3 regions of the Pseudomonas sp. FG86 genome follow, and region 1 is predicted to be linked to each of the others. Evidence: predicted binding sites of a transcription regulator. Region 1 holds the regulator's gene; each other region holds the start of a gene.
The links. The regulator FliA, encoded in region 1, starts transcription of late flagellar genes. The targets are predictions, from matches to a motif close to CTAAAGTTTNNNNNNNNNNNGCCGNTAA.
Positions count from the first base shown of each region.

Region 2: a site for FliA is predicted at 2,869-2,896, ahead of flgM (flagellar biosynthesis anti-sigma factor FlgM). Genes of this name have one in related genera too.
Region 3: a site for FliA is predicted at 2,574-2,601, ahead of ACODSV_RS06940 (methyl-accepting chemotaxis protein). Genes of this name have one in related genera too.

Region 1 is NZ_JBMDIS010000094.1:2,255-9,849, reverse strand. It holds gene ACODSV_RS31290 (chemotaxis protein CheA) at 1-2,235, opposite strand, end outside; gene ACODSV_RS31285 (protein phosphatase CheZ) at 2,247-3,035, opposite strand; gene ACODSV_RS31280 (chemotaxis response regulator CheY) at 3,054-3,428, opposite strand; gene fliA (RNA polymerase sigma factor FliA) at 3,596-4,336, opposite strand; gene fleN (flagellar synthesis regulator FleN) at 4,333-5,166, opposite strand; gene flhF (flagellar biosynthesis GTPase FlhF) at 5,272-6,588, opposite strand; gene flhA (flagellar biosynthesis protein FlhA) at 6,600-7,595, opposite strand, start outside.
Region 2 is NZ_JBMDIS010000028.1:71,971-79,565, forward strand. It holds gene cheR (protein-glutamate O-methyltransferase CheR) at 143-970, opposite strand; gene ACODSV_RS19010 (chemotaxis protein CheV) at 1,014-1,946, opposite strand; gene flgA (flagellar basal body P-ring formation chaperone FlgA) at 2,028-2,792, shown strand; gene flgM (flagellar biosynthesis anti-sigma factor FlgM) at 2,936-3,259, shown strand; gene ACODSV_RS19025 (flagella synthesis protein FlgN) at 3,307-3,777, shown strand; gene ACODSV_RS19030 (flagellar brake protein) at 3,874-4,623, shown strand; gene ACODSV_RS19035 (MFS transporter) at 4,683-6,068, opposite strand; tRNA gene ACODSV_RS19040 (tRNA-Arg) at 6,355-6,431, opposite strand; gene ACODSV_RS19045 (hypothetical protein) at 6,760-6,990, shown strand; gene ACODSV_RS19050 (PA3371 family protein) at 7,001-7,180, shown strand; gene ACODSV_RS19055 (hypothetical protein) at 7,280-7,465, opposite strand; gene ACODSV_RS19060 (Arc family DNA-binding protein) at 7,575-7,595, shown strand, end outside.
Region 3 is NZ_JBMDIS010000007.1:68,463-76,057, forward strand. It holds gene ACODSV_RS06915 (bifunctional protein tyrosine phosphatase family protein/NAD(P)/FAD-dependent oxidoreductase) at 1-23, shown strand, start outside; gene ACODSV_RS06920 (sulfite exporter TauE/SafE family protein) at 52-858, shown strand; gene ACODSV_RS06925 (YeeE/YedE family protein) at 929-1,363, shown strand; gene ACODSV_RS06930 (DUF6691 family protein) at 1,366-1,785, shown strand; gene ACODSV_RS06935 (hypothetical protein) at 2,067-2,300, shown strand; gene ACODSV_RS06940 (methyl-accepting chemotaxis protein) at 2,644-4,200, shown strand; gene ACODSV_RS06945 (SphA family protein) at 4,378-5,370, shown strand; gene ACODSV_RS06950 (MFS transporter) at 5,386-6,567, shown strand; gene ACODSV_RS06955 (carotenoid oxygenase family protein) at 6,603-7,595, shown strand, end outside.

The sequences.
Region 1 (7,595 bases):
GGCGTAACGCTTGAGCATGCTCGGAACATCGAGAATCAGCGCGATCCGACCGTCACCGGTGATGGTCGCGCCCGACATGCCCGGGGTTCCCTGCAGCATTTTGCCCAAAGGCTTGATGACCACTTCTTCCTGGCCCACCAGTTGATCGACCACAAAGCCGATACGCTGGGTGCCCACCGAAAGGATCACCACGTGGCCTTCGCGCTGCTCTTCATGGGCAGCCGATGCCACCAGCCAGCGCTTGAGGTAGAACAATGGCAGCGCCTTGTCGCGCACGATCACCACTTCCTGGCCATCCACCACGTTGGTGCGTGACAGGTCGAGGTGGAAGATCTCGTTGACGTTGACCAGTGGGAAGGCGAAGGCCTGGTTGCCCAGCATCACCATCAGGGTCGGCATGATCGCCAGGGTCAACGGCACCTTGATGACGATTTTCGAGCCCTGGCCCTTGGTCGAGTAGATATTGATCGAGCCGTTGAGCTGGCTGATCTTGGTCTTCACCACGTCCATGCCCACGCCACGGCCCGACACGTCGGAAATCTCGGTCTTGGTCGAGAAGCCTGGAGCGAAGATCAGGTTGTAGCACTCGGTGTCGGTCAGGCGGTCGGCGGCGTCCTTGTCCATCACGCCACGCTTGACCGCGATATTGCGCAGGATCGCCGGGTCCATGCCCTTGCCGTCATCGGTAATCGACAACAGGATATGGTCGCCCTCCTGCTCCGCCGCCAGGATCACCTTGCCGTTGCGGGACTTGCCCGAGGCTTCGCGTTCTTCCGGGGTTTCCACGCCGTGGTCGACGGCGTTGCGCACCAAGTGGACCAACGGGTCGGCCAGGGCCTCGACGAGGTTCTTGTCGAGGTCGGTTTCTTCACCCACCAGTTCCAGGTTGATTTCTTTCTTGAGCTGGCGAGCCAGGTCGCGAACCAGGCGTGGGAAGCGGCCGAAGACTTTCTTGATCGGCTGCATCCGCGTCTTCATCACGGCGGTCTGCAAGTCAGCCGTGACCACGTCGAGGTTCGACACAGCCTTTTGCATGGCTTCGTCGCCGCTGTTCAGGCCCAGGCGCACCAGACGGTTACGCACCAGCACCAGTTCGCCGACCATGTTCATGATGTCGTCCAGTCGTGCGGTATCGACCCGTACGGTGGTTTCGGCTTCACTGGCAGGCTTGTCGGCCACGGCAGCGGCAGGCGCACGCGCGGCGGCCGCGGCGGCTGGCGCTGGGGCTGGCGCCGGTTTGGCGGCAGCAGGCGCGGCGGCCTTGGCCGGTGCCGGTTTCGCGGCCACGGGGGTGGCAGTCGCCGCAGCAGCCGGGGCCACTTCGGTGAACTTGCCCTTTCCGTGCAATTCGTCGAGCAGGGCTTCGAATTCGTGATCGGAGATCAAGCCGTCGTCAGCAGGGGCCGCAGCGGCGCCCGGTGCAGCTGGCGTCGGCGCCGCGCCAGTGGCCGCGACTTCCGGCAAGGCATCGGCGGCAAAGGTGCCCTTGCCATGCAACTGGTCGAGCAACGCTTCGAATTCGTCATCGGTGATATCGGTACTGGCCGTTGCCGCCGGCGTTTCCGGGGCAGCCGCAGTGGCCACGGCATCAGCCGCGAACTGGCCTTTGCCATGCAACTGGTCGAGCAGGGATTCGAACTCTGCGTCGGTGATGTCTTCGCTGGTCGGCTCGGCAGGCGCAGCGGCCGCGGGTGCGGGTGCGGGTACGGCCGACGGTGCTTCAGCCTCGGCCTTGACCGCATTGAGAGAGTCGAGCAACTGCTCGAACTCGCTGTCGGTGACATCCGCTTCGGCTTCGACCACCGGCTCTGGCGCCGCTTCCACCACCGGCGCGGCCGAGGTGTCGGCAGGTTCTGCCAGGCGCGCCAGGGCGGCCAGCAGTTCCGGGGTGGCGGCGGTGATCGGGGCACGTTCGCGCACTTCGCTGAACATGCCGTTGACCGCATCCAACGCTTCGAGGATTACATCCATTAACTCCGAGTCAACGTGACGCTCACCCTTGCGCAGGATGTCGAACACGTTTTCGGCGATGTGGCAGCACTCCACCAGCTCATGGAGCTGGAGGAAGCCGGCGCCCCCTTTTACAGTATGAAAACCGCGAAAAATTGCATTGAGCAGGTTCGCATCATCCGGGCGGCTTTCCAGCTCGACCAGTTGTTCGGACAATTGCTCTAAAATTTCGCCGGCCTCTACAAGGAAATCCTGAAGGATTTCTTCATCGGCGCCGAAGCTCATGGGTGTGCTCCTTAGAAGCCTAAACTGGATAACAGGTCATCTACGTCATCCTGACCTGACACAACGTCTTCACGTTTATCGGCATGAATCTGCGGACCTTCACCCTTGGCGAGATGTTTTTGTGGATCTTTTTCAGAGAGGATCGCTTCGCGGTCATGTTCGATGCCGGCGAAACGGTCGACCTGGCCGGCCATGAGTACCAATTTGAGCAGGTTGCTTTCCACTTCGGTGACCAACTGGGTCACACGCTTGATCACCTGACCGGTCAGGTCCTGGTAATCCTGGGCGAGCAGAATGTCATTGAGGTTGCTGGAAACCGTACGGTTTTCCTGCTCGCTGCGTGACAGGAACCCTTCGACCCGACGGGCCAGCTCACGAAACTCTTCTGCGCCGACTTCACGGCGCATGAAGCGACCCCAGTCAACGCTCAGCGCCTGGGCTTCCGTGGCCATGCCGTTGACCAGGGGCGTGGCGTTTTCCACCAGGTCCATGGTGCGGTTGGCCGCTGCCTCAGTCAGCCTGACCACATAGGACAGGCGTTCGGTGGCGTCGGTGATCTGCGAAATCTCTTCGGCTTGAGGCATGTGCGGGTCAATCTGGAAATTGACGATCGCACTGTGAAGCTCGCGTGTGAGCTTGCCCACCTCCTGGTACAGGCCGCGGTCACGGGTCTGGTTGAGCTGATGGATTAACTGCACCGCATCGCCGAACTGGCCTTTTTCAAGGCTGTCGACCAGCTGGTGAGCATGTTTTTTCAGGGTCGACTCAAAGTCGGCCTGCGATGATTCTTTTTGCTCCATAGCTCCCCCGTGGCAGCATTAGCCGTGGATGCGTTCGAAGATTTTTTCGATCTTCTCTTTCAAGGCCTGCGCAGTGAATGGTTTGACCACATAGCCGTTAACCCCGGCTTGGGCGGCTTCGATGATCTGTTCACGCTTGGCTTCGGCGGTCACCATCAGCACGGGAAGACTGCGCAGTTTTTCGTCGGCACGCACGTGGCGCAACAAGTCGATACCCGTCATGCCCGGCATGTTCCAATCGGTTACCAGAAAGTCGATGCTCCCGCTGTTGAGGATCGGAATCGCCGTAAGGCCGTCATCCGCCTCGACCGTGTTTGTGAACCCAAGGTCACGCAACAGGTTTTTTATGATCCGCCGCATCGTTGAGAAGTCATCAACGATGAGGATTTTCATGTTCTTGTCCAATTCGACCTCCAAGCAGTCTTAAACGCGCCCAGCACCTGGACGCGCCATTTCAATCAACAGGCGTTACACAAAAAGGACTGCCCAGGGCACCACGGTTAGCCCCCGCGGCGGCCAAGGCCCTCGCGGTTGCGTCTGCAGTGTCCCCACACTGCCTGTCAGCGCGCGCGCCACTCTCCCAATCGCCCCCGCAAGCGGGCCGCGCACTGGCTGTGCAGCTGGCTGACACGCGATTCGCTGACCCCCAGGACCTCACCGATTTCCTTGAGGTTCAGCTCTTCGTCGTAGTACAGCGCCAACACCAGTCGCTCACGCTCCGGCAAATTGGCAATTGCGTCGGCCAATGCGCCCTGGAAGCGTTCATCCTCCAGGTCACGCGACGGCTCCATATGCGTACTCGCGCCGTCCTCGTGCAACCCTTCGTGTTCGCCGTCCTGCAACAGGTCGTCGAAACTGAACAGGCGGCTGCCCAAGGTATCGTTCAAAATCCCGTAATAATCGTCGAGACTCAATTGGAGTTCGGCCGCAACTTCATGATCTTTAGCGTCGCGACCGGTTTTTGCTTCAATTGACCGAATTGCGTCACTGACCATGCGCGTATTGCGGTGTACCGAACGCGGCGCCCAATCGCCTTTGCGCACCTCATCGAGCATCGCGCCACGGATACGGATACCCGCATACGTCTCGAAACTCGCGCCCTTGCTCGCGTCGTATTTGGTCGACACTTCGAGAAGGCCGATCATGCCGGCCTGGATCAGGTCTTCGACCTGGACACTGGCGGGGAGGCGTGCCAGCAAGTGATAGGCGATGCGTTTGACCAAAGGCGCGTAACGCTCGATCAACTCACCCTGACTGTCACGGGCGGACTTCTTGTAGGCGTTGTAGCCGGTCGCTGTCATAGCACGGGTCCTGCGCTCGTCTGATGCACCAATCGCTCGACGAAAAACTCCAGATGCCCCCGAGGGTTAGCGGGCAACGGCCAAGTATCGACCTTCTGAGCAATAGCCTTGAACGCCAAGGCGCATTTCGAACGAGGGAACGCTTCGTAGACTGCACGCTGCTTTTGCACAGCCTTGCGCACACACTCGTCATAGGGAACTGCGCCGACGTATTGTAGGGCGACATCGAGAAAGCGATCCGTGACCTTGGTCAACTTGGCGAACAGGTTGCGGCCTTCCTGCGGGCTTTGGGCCATGTTGGCCAGCACGCGGAAGCGGTTCATGCCGTAGTCGCGGTTAAGCAGTTTGATCAGGGCATAGGCGTCGGTGATCGAGGTGGGTTCATCGCAGACCACCAGCAACACTTCCTGCGCGGCGCGCACGAAGCTGACCACCGACTCGCCGATCCCGGCGGCGGTGTCGATCACCAGCACGTCGAGGTTGTCGCCGATATCGCTGAACGCCTGGATCAGACCGGCATGCTGCGCCGGGCTCAGGTGCACCATGCTCTGGGTGCCCGAGGCGGCCGGTACGATACGGATCCCACCGGGGCCCTGGAGCAGCACATCACGCAGCTCACAGCGGCCCTCGATCACATCGGCGAGGGTGTGTTTGGGCGTCAGTCCCAGCAGAACGTCGACATTCGCCAGCCCCAGGTCAGCATCCAGCAGCATGACGCGACGGCCAAGCTCTGCCAGCGCCAGGGACAAATTCACTGACACGTTAGTTTTCCCGACGCCACCTTTGCCGCCGGTCACCGCGATCACCTGTACGGGATGCATGCTGCCCATTTTATTTCTTTACCTTGTCTTGCTTAGACGCAGGCTACATGGCTTGGCCGCGTGAATCGCTTGCAGACCATCGATGTAGATACATTTCACGGTGTTCATACTGACTCAACCCACCCGTTTTGCCGGGTTGTGGTAGAGGTCAGCGAACATGTCGGCCATCGCTTCCTCGCTAGGCTCTTCTTGCATTTGCACGCTGACGGCACGGCTGACCAACTGATGACGGCGCGGCAGATGCAGGTCATCCGGGATCCGCGGCCCGTCGGTCAGGTAGGCGACCGGTAGTTCATGACTGATGGCCAGGCTCAACACCTCGCCCAGGCTCGCCGTTTCATCAAGCTTAGTCAGGATGCAGCCGGCCAGCCCGCAGCGCTTGTAGCTATGGTACGCAGCGGTAAGAACTTGTTTTTGGCTGGTGGTTGCAAGCACCAGGTAATTTTTAGACTTGATGCCACGCCCGGCCAGGCTTTCCAGTTGCAGGCGCAAGGCCGGGTCGCTGGCTTGCAGCCCCGCGGTGTCGATCAGCACCACGCGTTTACGCAGCAACGGGTCGAGCGCGTTGGCCAGCGACTGGCCTGGGTCGACGTGGGTCACCGACACATTGAGGATGCGACCCAGGGTCTTGAGTTGCTCCTGGGCGCCGATACGGTAGCTGTCCATGCTCACCAGCGCGATATTCGAAGCGCCGTATTTGAGCACATAACGGGCCGCCAGCTTGGCCAGGGTGGTGGTCTTGCCCATGCCGGCAGGGCCGACCATGGCGATCACACCGCCCTCTTCCAGGGGTTCGATTTCCGGGGTGGCGATCATCCGCGCCAGGTGGGCCAGCAACATGCGCCAGGCCTGGCGAGGTTCTTCGATTTCGGTGGTCAGCGCCAACAGGTCGCGGGACAACGGGCCAGACAGGCCGATGCGTTGCAGGCGACGCCAGAGGTTAGCCTGGTGCGGTTTGCTGCCTTGCAACTGGGTCCAGGCCAGCGAGCCCAACTGCACTTCCAGCAATTCACGCAGGCCGTTGAGTTCAAAGCGCATCGAATCGAACACGCGCTGGTCGACTGCGGCAGCCGGCGCGGGCGCTGCAGGACGTGGCGGTTCTTTGAACGTAGGTTCGACCAGCGGCTCGGCAGCGGTCAGCGGCAAGCCGGCGAACAACTGGCGATTGGTGGTGGCATCGCTGTCACCCCGCATGCTCAGCTCAGCCTGGGCCGACACAATGCGCGAGGCGGTCTTGCGCAGCTCGTCTTCGAGTTCCATGTTCGGCACGCGCGGGGCCAGCGCCGAAGGGGTGTAGTCCAGGGCAGCCGTCAGCTCGACACCGCCAGCAATACGGCGGTTACCGATAATCGCAGCGTCGGCGCCCAGCTCATCACGGACCAGTTTCATGGCCTGACGCATATCGGCGGCGAAAAAACGCTTTACTTGCATAACCCACTACCTCAGCCGTTGGGCCCAACTGTCGCGACGATGGTCACTTGCTTATTGTCAGGAATTTCCTGGTAAGCCAATACGTGCAAATTCGGTACTGCCAGGCGTCCAAACCGCGACAACATCGCTCGGACCGGGCCTGCTACCAACAGAATCACCGGCTGGCCCTGCATTTCCTGGCGCTGCGCCGCGTCGATCAACGAACGCTGCAGCTTTTCAGCCATGCTCGGCTCCAGCAGGACACCCTCTTCCTGGCCAAGTCCGGCCTTCTGAATACTATTGAGCAATATTTGTTCCAACCTTGGTTCCAAGGTGATCACAGGCAGCTCGGAGTCAAGCCCCACAATGCTTTGCACGATTGCGCGGGACAATCCGACACGCACCGCAGCCACCAGCGCGGCAGTATCTTGACTCTTGGCGGCATTGTTGGCGATAGCCTCGGCGATGCTGCGAATATCGCGTACCGGCACCTGTTCGGCGAGCAACGCCTGCAGCACTTTGAGCAGCTGCGACAGCGACAGCACGCCCGGCACCAGCTCTTCGGCCAGTTTTGGCGAGGCTTTGCTGAGCAACCCCATCAATTGCTGGACTTCTTCGTGGCCGATCAGCTCGTGTGAGTGCTTGTACAGAATCTGGTTGAGGTGGGTGGCGACCACGGTGCTGGCGTCCACCACGGTGTAACCCAGCGACTGCGCCTGGCTGCGCTGGCTGATTTCGATCCACACCGCTTCCAGGCCAAAAGCCGGATCTTTGGCGGTAATGCCGTTGAGCGTGCCGAACACCTGGCCGGGGTTGATCGCCAGTTCGCGGTCGGGGTAGATCTCGGCTTCCGCGAGGATCACGCCCATCAGGGTCAGGCGGTAGGCGCTGGGGGCCAGGTCGAGGTTGTCACGGATGTGTACGGTGGGCATCAGGAAGCCCAGGTCCTGGGACAGCTTCTTGCGCACCCCCTTGATCCGCGCGAGCAATTGCCCACCCTGGTTGCGGTCGACCAGCGGAATCAGGCG
Region 2 (7,595 bases), on a different contig from region 1:
CGGCAATGGGGAGTTGCCGCTTTCTTCAACTTTGCCGCAAAAAAAATGTAGGAGGGGGCTTGCCCCCGATAGCGGTGTATCAGTGATAGATACATCAACTGAACCACTGCTATCGGGGGCGAGCCCCCTCCCACATTCTTTATTACTTGGCCTGGTAGATGATCCCCGGGCTGCACTGCACCATCTGGAAATGATCGGGCAGGCCGTTCAACGCTTCGGATGCACCGAGAAACAGGTAACCGCCGCGCTTGAGGGTGCCGTGGATGCGCAGCAAGATGTCTTTCTTCACTTCGGCAGAGAAGTAGATCAGCACGTTGCGGCAGAACACTATGTCGAACTTGCCCAGGCTGGCGTAGCTGTCGAGCAGGTTGAACGAGCGAAACTCCACTCGGTTCTTGATCGGCGCCTTGACCGCCCAGCGCCCCGCCCCTTTCGGGTCGAAGTAACGTTGCAGGCGCTCCTGGGACAGGCCACGCCCCAGGGCCAGGCTGTCGTACTCGCCGGTCTTGCAGTTGGTGAGCATGGTGCCGGATAAATCCGTCGCCACAATTTGCGCACCGGCCTTCAACTGGCCCATGTTGGTCCGCTCGAATTCATCGATGGTCATCGAAATCGAGTACGGTTCCTGCCCCGAAGAACAGGCTGCCGACCAGATGCGCAAGCGCTGGCCCGGGCTGGCCTTGATAGCCTCCGGCAACACTTTGCTCTTGAGCACCTCGAAGGGGTATGTATCGCGAAACCACAGGGTTTCGTTGGTGGTCATGGCATCGACCACCATTTCCTTGAGCCCACTGCGCGGCTGGCTCTGGATCCGCTGGACCAACTCACCCAGGGACTTGATGCCCTGCTGTTCCATCAGCTTGTTGAGACGGCTGGATACCAGGTATTGCTTGTTTTCACCAAGCAATATGCCACAGGCTTTTTCCAGGAAGACCCGGAACTGTTCGAAATCCAAATTACCCGTAGACAAAGATACCGCCTCTTAAATCGTGTGACCGCCAGGGAAAAAGCCCCTAGCCGTGATCTGCTGCCTTGATCCGGTCGACTACCCGGGATGCCAGGTCATCAGGGCGGAATTTGGCCAGAAAGTCGTCGGCACCGACCTTCTTGACCATCGCCTGATTGAATACGCCCGACAACGAAGTATGCAGGATGATATGCAATTTTTGCATGCGTGGATCGTTACGTATCTCAGCCGTGAGGGTGTAGCCGTCCATTTCCGGCATCTCGATGTCGGAGATCATCATCAAGAATTCTTCTTCAGGCTTCTTGCCTTCATCGACCAGCTTGCGCAGGTAATCCAACGCCTGGCGACCATCATTGAGCGCCACCACGTCCACGCCGACGGTTTGCAGGCAACGGGTCACCTGCTTACGCGCCACCGAAGAATCGTCCACCGTCAGTACGCGCAAGGAAATCGCCTTGTGCGCGGTATCGGCGTCCACCACACCGACCGAAATCGATTCAGAGGTGGGCGCCACTTCGGCGAGGATTTTCTCCACGTCGATAATTTCTACAAGCTGGTTGTCCACCCGCGTCACTGCCGTGAGGTAGTGATCGCGACCGGTGCCCTTGGGTGGCGGATGAATTTCTTCCCAGTTCATGTTGACGATGCGTTCCACCGAGCGCACCAGGAAACCCTGGGTCTTGGTGTTGTATTCGGTAATGATCACAAACGGGTTCTCGCGATCCTGCAGACCGGACGACCCTGTCGCCAAGGCCAGGTCAAGAATCGGGATGGTCGCGCCACGGATGTTGGCCACGCCACACACCACCGGACTGGACTTGGGCATGATCGTCAGCTTGGGGCACTGCAGCACTTCCCGCACTTTGAACACATTGATGCCGTATAGCTGCTTGCCGTCCAGACGAAACTGCAACAACTCCAGGCGATTCTGCCCTACCAGCTGTGTGCGCTGGTTTACTGAATCCATTACACCTGCCATGCCCAGACTCCTACGCTAAAACCTTCGGGGGTACGACGCGTACCCAATACTAAACGGCACGAGCTTTGCTATTTATTGGCTATGGACATTAAAACGACAGTTTCCCGACGCCTTCGCCTCCCACGCAGCCGCAGATTGCTCTGCGTCTCGATGGCGTTGCTTGCCTTGAGCCTGGGAACCACGGCCCGCGCAGATAACGTCACCTTGCCTGATCTACTTATCGGCGTCACTCAAGGCTTTCTTGAGTTCACTGTAGAAGATTATCTGGCGACCACCCAGACACCTGGGCGCTATGAAATCCAGGTCAACCAGCTAGACCCGCGCTTGCGCATGCCAATGTGCGACAAGGAATTGACAGCGTCCCTGGAAAGCCCCGCACAGCCTATCGGCCGTGTGACGGTGAAGGTTCGCTGCGAGGGCGCCGCGCCCTGGACCGTGTTTGTGCCAGCGCAGGTCAAGTTGTTCCGCGATGTCGTGGTGGTGGTAAGACCGTTGAAACGCACTGGCATCATCGGTTTCGAGGACGTGGCCTTGCGTGAACGCGACATCAGTTTGATCAACCAGGGCTATCTGACGTCGGTCGATCAGGCCATCGGGCAGAAACTTACCCGACCAATGGTCACCGATCAGGTCATTACCCTGGTCCATCTGGAGCAGGCCGAGGTGGTTCGCAAGGGTGACCAGGTGGTAATTTCCGCGAGCAGCGGCGGTTTGAATGTGAAAATGCCGGGTGAAGCGCTGTCCAACGGAGGCATGAGTGAGCAGATACGCGTCAAGAACCTCAACTCCAATCGTGTCATCAAGGCACGGGTGACAGCCCCCGGACAAGTCGAGGTTGCTTTATAGATCACTGGAATAGGACGCCAGCTTTTCCTACACTGTGTGCCAGATGTTGCGCGTGCAGGTTTATTGTCAATCGAGCCTAAAGTTTGTCCGGGTATGGCCGAAAACATGGCAAGCGTCCAAATACCCAGAGGTTTTTAATTATCATGGTCATCGATTTCAGTCGTTTGAATAACTCCCCGGCATTGCCAGGCACTACGCGCACCAGCGGCACCAAGGACAGCGTAGAAGCCAAGGCCCAGCCTCTGCCTGCCAAGACAGAACAGGCCAGCGCCAGCCAAAGCGGGGAATCCGTACACCTGAGCAATGAGGCTCAACAGTTGCAGAAGGTCACTGACTCGCTGCGCGACCAACCTGTGGTCAATAAAGCCCGCGTGGCCGAATTGAAACAGGCTATCGCCGATGGCAGCTATAAAGTCGACAGCAACCGTGTAGCCAGCAAGCTGCTTAACTTCGAAGCCGAGCGCTAGGCAAAGGCCTGCGCAGGGCTTTTGGACGCTTAAAACCAAGGCCAGCCATGCACCACGACGAAACCTTGCTTCAACTGATCATTGATGATCTGGCGCCGACGCAACAATTGCTCGAGCTGCTGAAAGAAGAGACCCTGGCCCTCTACGGCCGGGATATGCCTCTACTGGAAGATATCCTGGCGCGCAAACAGTCGCTGATTGTCCTGCTGGAACAGCATGGCAAGAAGCGCAGCCAGATTCTCACCAGCCTGGGCCTGCCGGCCGATCACGACGGCCTCGCCCAACTGGCCAGCCACTCCTCGGTCGGCGATCAACTGCTGGCCCAAAGCAAAGAACTCAACCAATTGCTCAGCCAGTGCCAGGAAGTCAACCTGCTCAACGGCCAGTCGATCCAGCTTCAGCAAGCTACGACCGCCAACCAGCTGCGTATACTCCACGGCGGTGAGCCACCGGCGCTGTACAACGCCCAAGGCTCTACCTCACGCTTGGTCAAACCAAGCACCCGCAGCCAAGCCTGACGCCCGTTTTCGGCACAGCCTATCCAAGGCCCGCCACATACTGGCAAAATGCCGGTTCTTGCGTGTAGTCGTATTTTGTCTGGAGATGGAAGAACCGTGTTCAACGCCCTTAATGCGGAAGATGCTCCGCAGCCACCCAAGGTGCTCACCACGCCTCTGGAAATCGCCGGCACCTTGCGAATGCTGCAAGAAAGCCATGATCCGCTGATCATCACCTTCCACGAACGCAGCCAGCGCTTCCAGAGCTACCTGGTCGATGTCGATCGGGACAGCAAGACCCTGGCCCTGGACGAAATGATCCCGCGTGATGGCGAACGCCACCTTGAGAATGGCGAACCCTTCCGCATCGAAGGCTTTCACGACGGCGTACGCGTCGCCTGGGAAAGCAATGGCACCCTGACCATCAGCGAAAAAGATGGCCATCGCATCTACACCGGCGCCATGCCGGGCGAGGTGGTCTACCACCAGCGCCGCAATGCCTTCCGCGCGGCACTGAAGCTGGCCCAACTGGTCAATATCGAGCTGGGCGGCGAGAAACTCAAGGCCCCGGTCAGCGGCAAGCTGCTGGATATTTCCGCCACCGGCTGCAAATTGCGCTTCGAAGGCGATATCTCCGAACGCCTGCAGTTGGGCCAGGTCTACGATCGCTTTATCGCTGCCCTGCCGTTCGGCAGCATGACCACCTCCGTCGAACTGCGTTACCTGCATTTCGAAGAGAAGATCAACACCACCTTCGCAGGCGTGCGCTTCCACAACATGAGCGGCCTGGTACAGCGCCAGGTCGAACGATTTGTGTATCAACTGCAACGCGAAGCGCGACGCTTCGACAAGGACGACGACTTCTAAGTGTGAAGATCGCGACAAAAAAACGGGCAGACCCTTTCAGGATCTGCCCGTTTTTGCTTTCAGGGGCGCGCCCTGCTCAGGTCATGGGGGTGCTCATCCGGACCTATAGGTTCTGGCGGTCCTTCGAAAGGCGGCTCATCCGTCGGTGGTACCGAGTCGACTTCAGGCTCAGGCTCAGCAGCAGCTGTCTGCATCTGCTCTTGCACCACTTGCTCATCGACCCGCGGGTCAAGTGCAGCCACCAGCGGCGAACTGGACATGCTGTCAGGCATGGCCACGTGCTGCAGGGGCGCATCATCGACCTGATGCAGGTTGGTCACGGCTTTAGGACGGATACGCCACACCAGGATCAGCGCACACAGGCTGAAAAACGCGTACAGCATCTGACTGCCAAATAGTTTCATCACCACGCCAGCCAGCAACGGCCCGATACTGGCGCCGACCCCGTAGGTCACCAGCAACATGGCTGTCAGCGATACCCGCCGATCACCTTCAACGTGATCGTTGGAAAACGCCACCGCCAGCGGGTACAGACAGAACTGCACCAACGAACACAGGAACCCGGCCACGAACAGCACCTCCAACGGCACCTTGCTCAGGATGGCCAACGGTAATGCCGCAACCGCCAGGCACAGGGCGAAGCAGCGAATCAACAACGCACGATCATAGCGATCCGACAGCCAGCCCAACGGCCACTGCACCACCAAACCGGCAAAAATGCAGCTACCCATGAACAGACCCACCTGCTCGGTAGTCAGCCCCTGCTGGGACGCATACAGCGGCGCCAAGCCGTAGAACGAGCCAACGATCAGCCCCGCCCCCAGCACCGTACTCAACGACTGCGGTACCCGCTTGATAAAGAAGCGCGGCTCCATCGGCGCCGGATGCAGCGGCGCCGGGTGAATACGCCGGGTCATGGCCACGGGTACCAGGCACAGGGCAAAGCACAGCGCCACCAGCATCAATAGCTCAAGGCCCAGCTGGGGATGCATCACCAGGATCAGTTGGCCCAGCACCAGGCCCAGGTAGGACGCGATCATATAGCCACTGAACACCACGCCACGCTGCCGGGCGTCCGCCTGCTCGTTAAGCCAGCTTTCGATAACCATGTACTGGCACATCATCCCCAAGCCCACGATGACCCGCAGCACGATCCAGGCCGGCAGCCAGTCGATCAGGCCATGGCCCAGCACGGCTGCACCGACAATGCCCGCACAGGTGGCGTAGGCACGAATATGCCCCACCCGGCCAATCAGGCGATGCCCGATCTTGCCGCCCAGCACCAGGCCGAAATAGTTGGCCGCCATCAAGGCACCCACCCATAGGCTGTCGACATGGTCAGCCGCCAGGCGCAACGCGAGGTAAGTACTGAGCAGGCCGGAGCCGATCAGCATCATCAAGGAGGCGAAATAAAGGGCTCGAAAAGATTTCCAGATCTGGCGCATCGGCGTTCCGAGCGGCTCCTTGCAGTGAGGGTCAGGGCTACCGGCATGATAGTCCTGGGTTGTTGGGTCCGGACAGGCGCTACGCGCTGTTTCCGAGGATTATTTTGTTTAAATTGATTGGCAACAGCTCTGACGTTGCCGGGGGGCGTGCGAGGTACACCGTTAGCAAAAATACACGACGCACCTGCTGTGAACCTCGATCAGCGGCAAGGTTCGACCTGAGTTTGAAAAGACTCTACGCGCACAAAAAAGCCCCGCCAGCGTTCACTGTGCGGGGCTTTGAATCTGGTGTCCCAGGGCCGGTTCGAACGGCCAACCTTCCCCTTAGGAGGGGGATGCTCTATCCAATTGAGCTACTGGGACAAATGACAGCCGTCGCAGCGATGGGCGCTGCGACGGACGGCGTGCATGTTAACGGCCAAGGTCGGATTTGTCATGTCGTCCGTGGGCTTTTTGAGTGTAGGCGCATGCCTGCCAGAAAGAGCAGGGTTTCGCCTCGTAAAACCAGGGCTGCCGAAGCCATCGTGCAAAATGCACTACCCCAAAATGCCAGCATTGCAATTTGCAACCCTCAGCCCCCTAAAAATAGCCTCAAACCATTGATTTAATTGAAATAATAGTTTGGCACGGCATCTGCAATACTTCTTCGACAAAATCCAATTTGGCCCAGTCACCGACGGAGAACATGACCATGAACAGTGCCCTTCTGTTAGCCCTCAATACCGTGGCCCTGGCCGTATTGGTGATGTTCCACTTCCAGCAGTCGCCGACTACCGACGACGACGCCAAGGTGAGCCAGGCCATTCCACACCACCTGCAGCAACGCCCGCAATTGGCAGTGATGACGGCCAACCCGCAATCACCGGTTCGCCTGGCCCAGAGCACACAGGCAGCACCTGCATCCGAACACTGGGTATTCTGAGGAAGCCTTCATGTCCAAATCTGCCTGGCTGTTTCTGTGCCTGACCCTGGTAACCGGTCTGCTCGGCCTGGAAACCTCCTCCCAAGACGGCCAAACCATCGCCTTCATCGCCAGCGCCATGTTCGCCGGATGCCTGGTTCTGACCCTGATTGTGGGCCGCCGGATCAAATTCGATCCCGTGCTGCGCTGAAGCATCGCTCGCCTGCGTTTCGCCCTACCTTATGTCGCCTCGCCTAGTAAATCGGCAAATTGCCACTAGTCTTAAGATTAGGGGCAAAAGGCCACATTGCTATAGGATGTGCGCCCTCAAACCCTGTTGCGGCCTAGGCCTGCGGGAAGATCGCCGAATCTGATCTTCTGCAGGAAAGTTTTCCAACCAGTCCGCAAAAATGCAAATCAGTGCTGGCATAAAGCCTTTAGTCAGTTCAATATTTGTCACAGAATTGACGCCAAGGAACTGGCAAATCTGAGGCATGATGCGGCCTCTTTGCAATTCAGGTTGAACTTTGGTCGTGAGCCTTGTCTTAACACTCATCTTGCGGCCAATTCCAAAAACCGCTCCCCTGAACTAACCGGTTAAATATATGCGCCCATTGAAACAGGCA
Region 3 (7,595 bases), on a different contig from region 1:
AACCCGAGTTGACCGACCAATGAATGCCGCGCAGAAGGCAAGGACACTCAGATGATCATCGTCTTACTGCTGGGGCTCACGGTGGGCGTGATTCTGGCCCTGACCGGTGCCGGCGGCGGCATACTCGCGGTGCCGTTACTGGTATTCGGGGCGGGCTTGAGCATGGCCGAGGCCGGGCCTATTGGCCTGCTGGCGGTCGGGCTGGCCGCGACCCTGGGCGCGGTGATGGGCCTCAAGAACGGCACCGTCCGCTACAAGGCCGCGTTGTTGATCGCGGCCGCGGGGATCGTCTGTTCGCCCCTGGGCCTTTGGTTGGCACAACACACACCGAATCGTCCGTTAACGGTCCTGTTTGCCTGCGTGCTGATGTACGTGGCGTTCCGGGTATTCAAACGCTCGTTGCCGCCCTCCCCGGCCTCGAAGACCGCCGTCGCGCCCAAGCCGCCGCCTTGCGTATTGAACCCCCAGCGCGGAAAGCTGAACTGGACGGCGCCGTGCGCCTGGGCGCTCACCGTGTCTGGCATAGTCGCGGGCGGGCTGTCGGGCCTGCTCGGCGTGGGGGGCGGCTTTGTGATGGTACCGGCGCTGCAGCGATACACGAATTTGACCACGCAGTCGGTGCTGGCAACGTCCCTGGCGGTGATAGCGCTGGTGTCCATTTCCGGCGTTGCGGCCAGTTCGGCGGCCGGGCATTTGCAGTGGGCAATTGCGCTGCCGTTCTCTCTGGGCGCATTGTCTGGCATGGCCGGCGGACGCCTGATCGCGGCTCGGTTGGCGGGGCCCCACCTGCAACGAGGGTTTGCCGTCGTGTCGATGCTGGTGGCGGTGGCCCTGCTGGTCAAGGCGATTAATACATGAACCTGAACGAGCGACTTTCAGGCGCGCCTGAACCGCGCCAGTCCCCCAAGATGTGCACAGGAGAAACCCCATGACTGTCGACTGGCTCAACTTCACCCCCTGGTCGTCCCTGGCAGGCGGCGCATTGATTGGCCTGGCGGCCAGCCTGTTCGCCGTCGGCAACGGCCGCATCGCCGGCATCAGCGGCCTGATCGGCAGCCTGCTGCAGCGCGGTGGCGAAGGCGTAAGTGAAAAAGCGCTGTTTCTGCTGGGCCTGCTGGTCGCGCCGCTGCTATGGGGCTTGTTTGCCGCGCTGCCGGCGATTGAGTTCCAGAGCGGCGGGCTCGGGCTGATCGTCGCCGGTGTGCTGGTGGGGGTTGGTACGCGGTATGGCTCAGGTTGCACCAGTGGCCACGGGGTGTGTGGCTTATCACGCCTTTCGCCGCGCTCAATGGTCGCCACGGTTTGTTTCATGGCCAGCGGATTCCTGACGGTGTTTGTGCTGCGTCATCTACTGGGGGTTTGAACATGCTCAAAGTCACGGCATTCATCGCCGGCCTGCTGTTCGGCCTGGGCCTGCTGCTGGCCGGCATGGCCAACCCGAGCAAAGTGCTCGCGTTCCTGGATTTGGCTGGGGCCTGGGACCCGTCCCTGGCGCTGGTCATGGGCGGCGCCATTGCCGTCGCGATTGGCCCGCTGACCTGGGCACGCCGACACGCCCGTTCGCTCCTGGGCGCGCCCATGCAGTTCCCTGCCAAGCGTGAGTTGGACCGGCGCCTGATCGGCGGCAGCCTGTTATTTGGCATCGGTTGGGGGATCGCCGGAATTTGTCCTGGGCCGGCCGTGGCCATCCTGCTGACCGGGCATTGGCAAGCGTTGGTGTTCATGGTGGCCATGCTGGGTGGCATGTTGTTATTTACGGCCCTGGAAAACCGCCACGGTCGTTGATTGCGTTTGCACTCTCAACAACAATAGCGTTGCAGCCGATCATTCAAGAGCGATTATTTAAGGCTCAACTTATCGGCTGAATCGAATCATCGGTTTAATGCAACAAATAATGATTATCACCACAACGATATTATCCAGCGGATGAATACCCGCACCTAAAAAATTCAACTATGAGTGCCCGACTTGTTAGCCATTCGTCGAATATGGCCCTTTGCGAGCAGCGTTTTATAGTGGGCAGCACAAACCCCCACCCTGATTAAAATTGTTGCCTGGTACTTTTAATGCCCCTCAAACAATCCACACCCAATACCCTTCCCATTAATGAGGAGTTCTTGCAATTAATGCAGGCGACGCTGAACGCCCAAACCAGTTGGATGACAACCGTGAACCATTTAGAAGAGGCCTGCGATGAGGTCTGGCTCGCCCGCATGTGGGAGGTCGAGAACCTTGAAAATCACTACAGGGCTTGCCAGGACCAGCTGTTTTCCTACCTGAAAAAAGCCATCAACCATTAAATTCATGATGACGATCGTGGCCCTTTCGGGAACTTGTCGCTCTCTATTCGGGCTCACCAGAACCTGGCCTTCCTGAATATTCGACTAAAGCACAAGATCACACTATGAGCCTTCTGAAAACGCACTTGGTTAATTGGCCAATCTTTCCACCCCCCCGAAAAACAAGGTGCTTTAACCTTTCAGTGGCACTACCGCCCTTCATTCCACCTCTCGATATTTTTTCATGCAGTGCTCAAAACCAGCCGGAGTAATAGTGTCGCCGTCACACTCACGCTAAAGCATTGCGATTCAAGGTCGACACTCAGAACTCACTTATCAACCTGCGTTACTACCGGGAGTCCATATGTTCGGCTGGATCAGCAATATCCGAGTCAGTGCTAAATTAAGTTGGGGGTTCGGCCTGGTACTGGGGCTTGCGTTGTTACTGGCCGCGACCGGCTGGTACGCCGTGGTGACGTTGACGGACCGTGGGCTGAAAGTTGAAAAAATTGCGCAGGTCAGCGATTACACCAAAGACTTGCGAATCATTCGTCTACGCATCGGTACGAACTCCCAACCGAATGCCTATCAACCGTTGCAGCAAACCCTGGATCAGCTCGCAGCCCACCTGCACAGTATTCGGGCACTGTTCATTGACCCACTGGATGCCGACCTGATCCAACAGCAGGAAAATGCGGTCACCGCGTACGGAGGGCTGCTGCACGACCTGTCCACCCCCGGCATTGACCAGGCGTCGTTGTTTAAACGGATGGGCCAGTTGGGTGACCTGCTGCTCGATACCACGCAAAAACTCATTCAATCGCAAAATGCCAAACGCGATGCCGACGCCGCTTCCACCAAGACCCTGCTGGGGCTCGTCGCGGCCTTGGCGCTGTTGCTGGGCGCCCTCGCTGCGTGGGTCATCACCCGTCAAATCGTGAACCCACTGCAACACACGCTCCGGGCGGTGAACCGCATTGCCCAGGGTGATTTGACCGAGCATCTGCAGGTCAACCGGCGTGACGAACTGGGCCAGCTGCAATCAGGCCTTCAGAAGATGATGCTCAACCTCCACGAACTGATCGACGGCATTCGCTCCGGTGTTATCCAGGTGGCCAGCGCGGCCGAGCAGCTGTCGGCGGTCACCGAGCACACCAATTCCGGCATCAGCAACCAGAAAGCCGAAACGGATCATGTGGCCACGGCAATGAACGAGATGACCGCCACCGTGCACAACGTCGCACGCAATGCCGAAGAAGCTTCTGCGGCGGCATCCATCGCCGATCAGCAGGCCAGCGAAGGGGAACGGATCGTGGGCGAAGCCATCGCGCAAATCCAGCGATTGGCGGCAGAACTCAACCAGTCGGCGGACGCGGTGCGCCATCTCCAGGAACAAAGCGACAAAATCGGCGGCGTACTGGATGTGATCAAGGCCGTGGCCCAGCAAACCAACCTGCTGGCGCTGAACGCGGCCATCGAAGCGGCCCGCGCCGGAGAGGCTGGTCGCGGGTTTGCGGTGGTCGCGGACGAGGTCCGCAACCTCGCCCTGCGCACCCAGCGCTCCACCGAAGAAATTGAAACCCTGGTCGCCGGCGTCCAAAGCGGCACCCACGCCGTGGCCTCCGGCATGGAAAGCAGCCTGCTGCTGAGTGAAAGCAGCGTGGAATGCACCCATCGAGCGGTCAATGCGCTGGAGAACATCACGGGCAAGGTCTCGATCATTCAGTCAATGAACCAGCAGATTGCCACGGCAGCCGAACAGCAGAGCGCTGTCACCGAGGAGATCAATCGCAGCGTGATCAACGTCCGCGACATTTCCGAGCAGACGGCCAACACCTGCGAAGAAACCGCAGCGTCGAGTAACGAGCTGGCGCGGCTGGGGCATGAACTGGAAAGGTTGGTGGAGCGCTTCAAGGTCTAGGGGCGCGAGGGGTGGGCTGATTGCACAAACTTGCCGCTCAAGCGCCTAACGCCGGCAACATGACGCTCTCAGTCAACTCTGACCGCTGTGTACAAGTAACGCAAAAGCTCAGGAATTAGAGTTGAAGCGCCAGGGGAAGCTACCCCAGCTCACAACTCCAATAATAGAGCGACGTCAATGAGACTGACACCATCCTTGCCAGCGTGCCTGGCTCTGAGCTTCGTATCACTTGCCACCTATGCTGCCGAGGGCCCTCCTCCGCCCTCCGTCAGCCAACCCAGCGGTATCAACCTGGGCGGCACCAGCTTCTACGACGGGTTCGCCGGGCCACCCGGGCTGACGCATCAGACCTATCTGAAATTCAGTACGACCAGCAGCATTCGTGACAATGGCGGCAAGGACAACCGCAACTTCGATAACCCGAAGATCAATGTCATCAGCTTGATCAACCAATTCAGCTATTACTCACCCGACACCATCGGCGGCGGCGCGCACCTGGGTTGGAGCCTGTTGGTACCCGTGATCTCACTGGACGGCGACTTTGGCGACAACGGCGCCAAACTCAAGGACAACGGCGTTGGCCTGGGCGACGTCACGGTCGGCCCGCAGATCCAGTTCGATCCGATCGTCAATGCCGAAGGCCGGCCGGTGTTTGTGCAGCGCGTGGCCTTCGATACGATCCTGCCCACCGGCAAGTACGACAAACACAAGGACTTGAATACCGGCTCCAACTACTTCTCCTTCAACCCCTACTGGGCCGCGACCTTGATGCCGGCACCGCGCTGGGAAGTGAGCTGGCGCCTGAATTACCTGTACAACTTCAAGAACGACGATCCAGCCAGCAGCTCGGCGCAGTTCTTTGAAGGGCGACCGGTGCGTGACACCCAAGCAGGGCAATCGGCCTGGGCCAACTTTACGGCCTCGTACGAGGTGTTCCCGAAGGTCTCGATCGGGATCAACGGCTATTACTTCCGGCAGATTTCGGATGACCAGGTCAACGGCGACCGCTTGAGTAATTCCCGCGAGAAAGTCCTCGGCATTGGCCCTGGCCTGTTCTGGAAGATCACTGAGGACAAGGCGTTCTGGCTCAATACCTATAAAGAAACCGGCGTAGAGAACCGCAGCAAAACCGATTACGCCGTGCAAGTTCGCTACGTCCATAAGTTCTGACTGAGGTGATGTGTGATGAATGCGCTCGACTCCATCGATAGCAAGCAATCACTGGGCGCTATCTGCCTGATGATGGTCATTTCCCTGGGAACGCTGCAGATCCAGCCGATTCTGGGCGGCGCGTTGATTGATCAACTGGGTGTGCCGCTCAATGCCATCGGCGCGATTTTCGCCGCCGAGCTGATCGCGATGGCCATCGCCTGCGGCGCCTGTGCGCTGTTGATGGCGCGTGTCGACCGCCGCCGCTTTGCCCTGGTAGCGTTGTTGATCCTGGCCGCTGGCAACCTGGTCAGCACCCAGCTTCACAGCCAGGCATGGCTGGTGGTCTTCAGAATCATCTGCGGCGCCAGCGGTGGCGCGGTCATGGCGGTGGTGTATGCGACCGCGGCACTGCGCAGGTCCAAAGATGCGACCTTTGCGGTGATCAATATCGGCAACCTGTTATGGGGCATGCTGCTGGTCACCTCCATGCCCCTGCTGTTGCGGGGGTTTGGCGTACAGGGTGCCTTTTGCCTGCTGGCCATCACCAGCCTGCTCGCCGCACTGGGTTGCTGGAGAATACCCAGGCACTACCCGGACGCCCAACGCATCGCCCATGGCGCAGCCCGGCCGTTCGGGCTGACGTCGATGCTGCTGATCGCGCTGTTTGCGCTACTGTTCTTCGGGCACTCCGCCCTGTGGGTGTATCAGGAACGCATCGGCAAAAGCCTGGGCCTGGAGCCCCAGCAGATCGGCGCCATCCTCGGTGGCAGCATCCTGGCGGGCGCCCTCGGTGCCGGCCTTTCCGGGCTGATCGGGCGGCGTCTGGGGCTATTGTTCCCGCAACTGTTGAGCTTCGGCACTGCGTTACTGGCCACCCTGATCATGGTCTACGGCGACAGCACCGTGGCATTCGCCACCACGGCTTGCCTGATTCATATGGTGTGGTTTTTCAGCTTGCCGTACCTGCTGTCCATGGCCGCCGAACTCGACCCCTCCGGTCGATTGGCCGGCCTTGGCAACGCAGCGATTTTCGTCGGTCAGGGCCTTGGCCCCTTTGGCGCCGCGCTGGTAGTCGGCGAAGGGCACTTTCGCGCGGTGGGTTGGCTCGCCGCCTGCGCTTATATGCTGGCCTTGATCATCTCGTGCCTGGTGGTGGCCCGTTTCCGTCGAGGCGTGAAGCCTTGTGGGCAAGCCCTGGCAACCCAATCCGCCTGAACGACGTCAACCAAACAGCTCAATGAGATCACGCAATGAATACGCCATTCCCCAATACCCCCGAATTTTCCGGGGCGCTGTATGCACCCAGCCGCGTCGAGGGTGAAGTGTATGACCTTGAGATCGAAGGCGCCGTCCCCGAGGCGATCCGTGGCGCCTTTTATCAGGTGTCGCCGGACCCGCAGTACCCGCCGATGCTCGGCAGCGATATTTTCTTCAACGGCGATGCCCTGGTCAGCGGTTTTTACTTTGAAGGCGGCAAGGTCTCGCTGCGTCGACGCTATGTGCTGACCGATCGCCTGGTCGCTCAACGCCGTGAAGGGCGTTCGCTCAACGGCGTGTACCGCAACGTCTACACCAACGACCCGCTCGCGGCCAAAAACAACACCACCGCCAACACCTCGGTGATCCCGCACAACAACGTCCTGCTGGCGCTCAAGGAAGATGCCATGCCCTGGGCCCTGGACCCACAGACGCTGGAAACCCTCGGCGAGTGGAATTTCGACGGGCAGATCAACTCTGCAACGTTCACTGCCCACCCCAAGCTCGACCCCGTCACCGGCAACCTGCTGGCCTTCAGCTACGAAGCCAAAGGCGACGGCACACCCGACATGGCCTATTTCGAGATTTCGCCGCAGGGAAAACTGCTGCATGAAATCTGGTTCCAGGCCCCCTATGCAGCGATGGTCCACGACTTCGCGGTCACCGAACATTATGTGGTGTTCCCGCTGATCCCGCTGACGGTAGACGTCGAGCGCATGAAAAACGGCGGCCAGCATTTCCAGTGGCAGCCCGAGCTGCCCCAGCTGTTTGCCGTGGTCCCCCGCCACGGCCACGCGCGCGACGTGCGCTGGTTCAAAGGGCCCAAGGATGGCTTCCAGGGCCACACCCTGAATGCGTTCGACGAAGGCGGAAAAGTCTATCTGGACATGCCGGTCACCGGCGGCAACATCTTTTACTTCTTCCCCCAGGCGGACGGTTTTGTACCGCCACCGGAAACCCTGGCCGCCAGCCTGATGCGCTGGGTG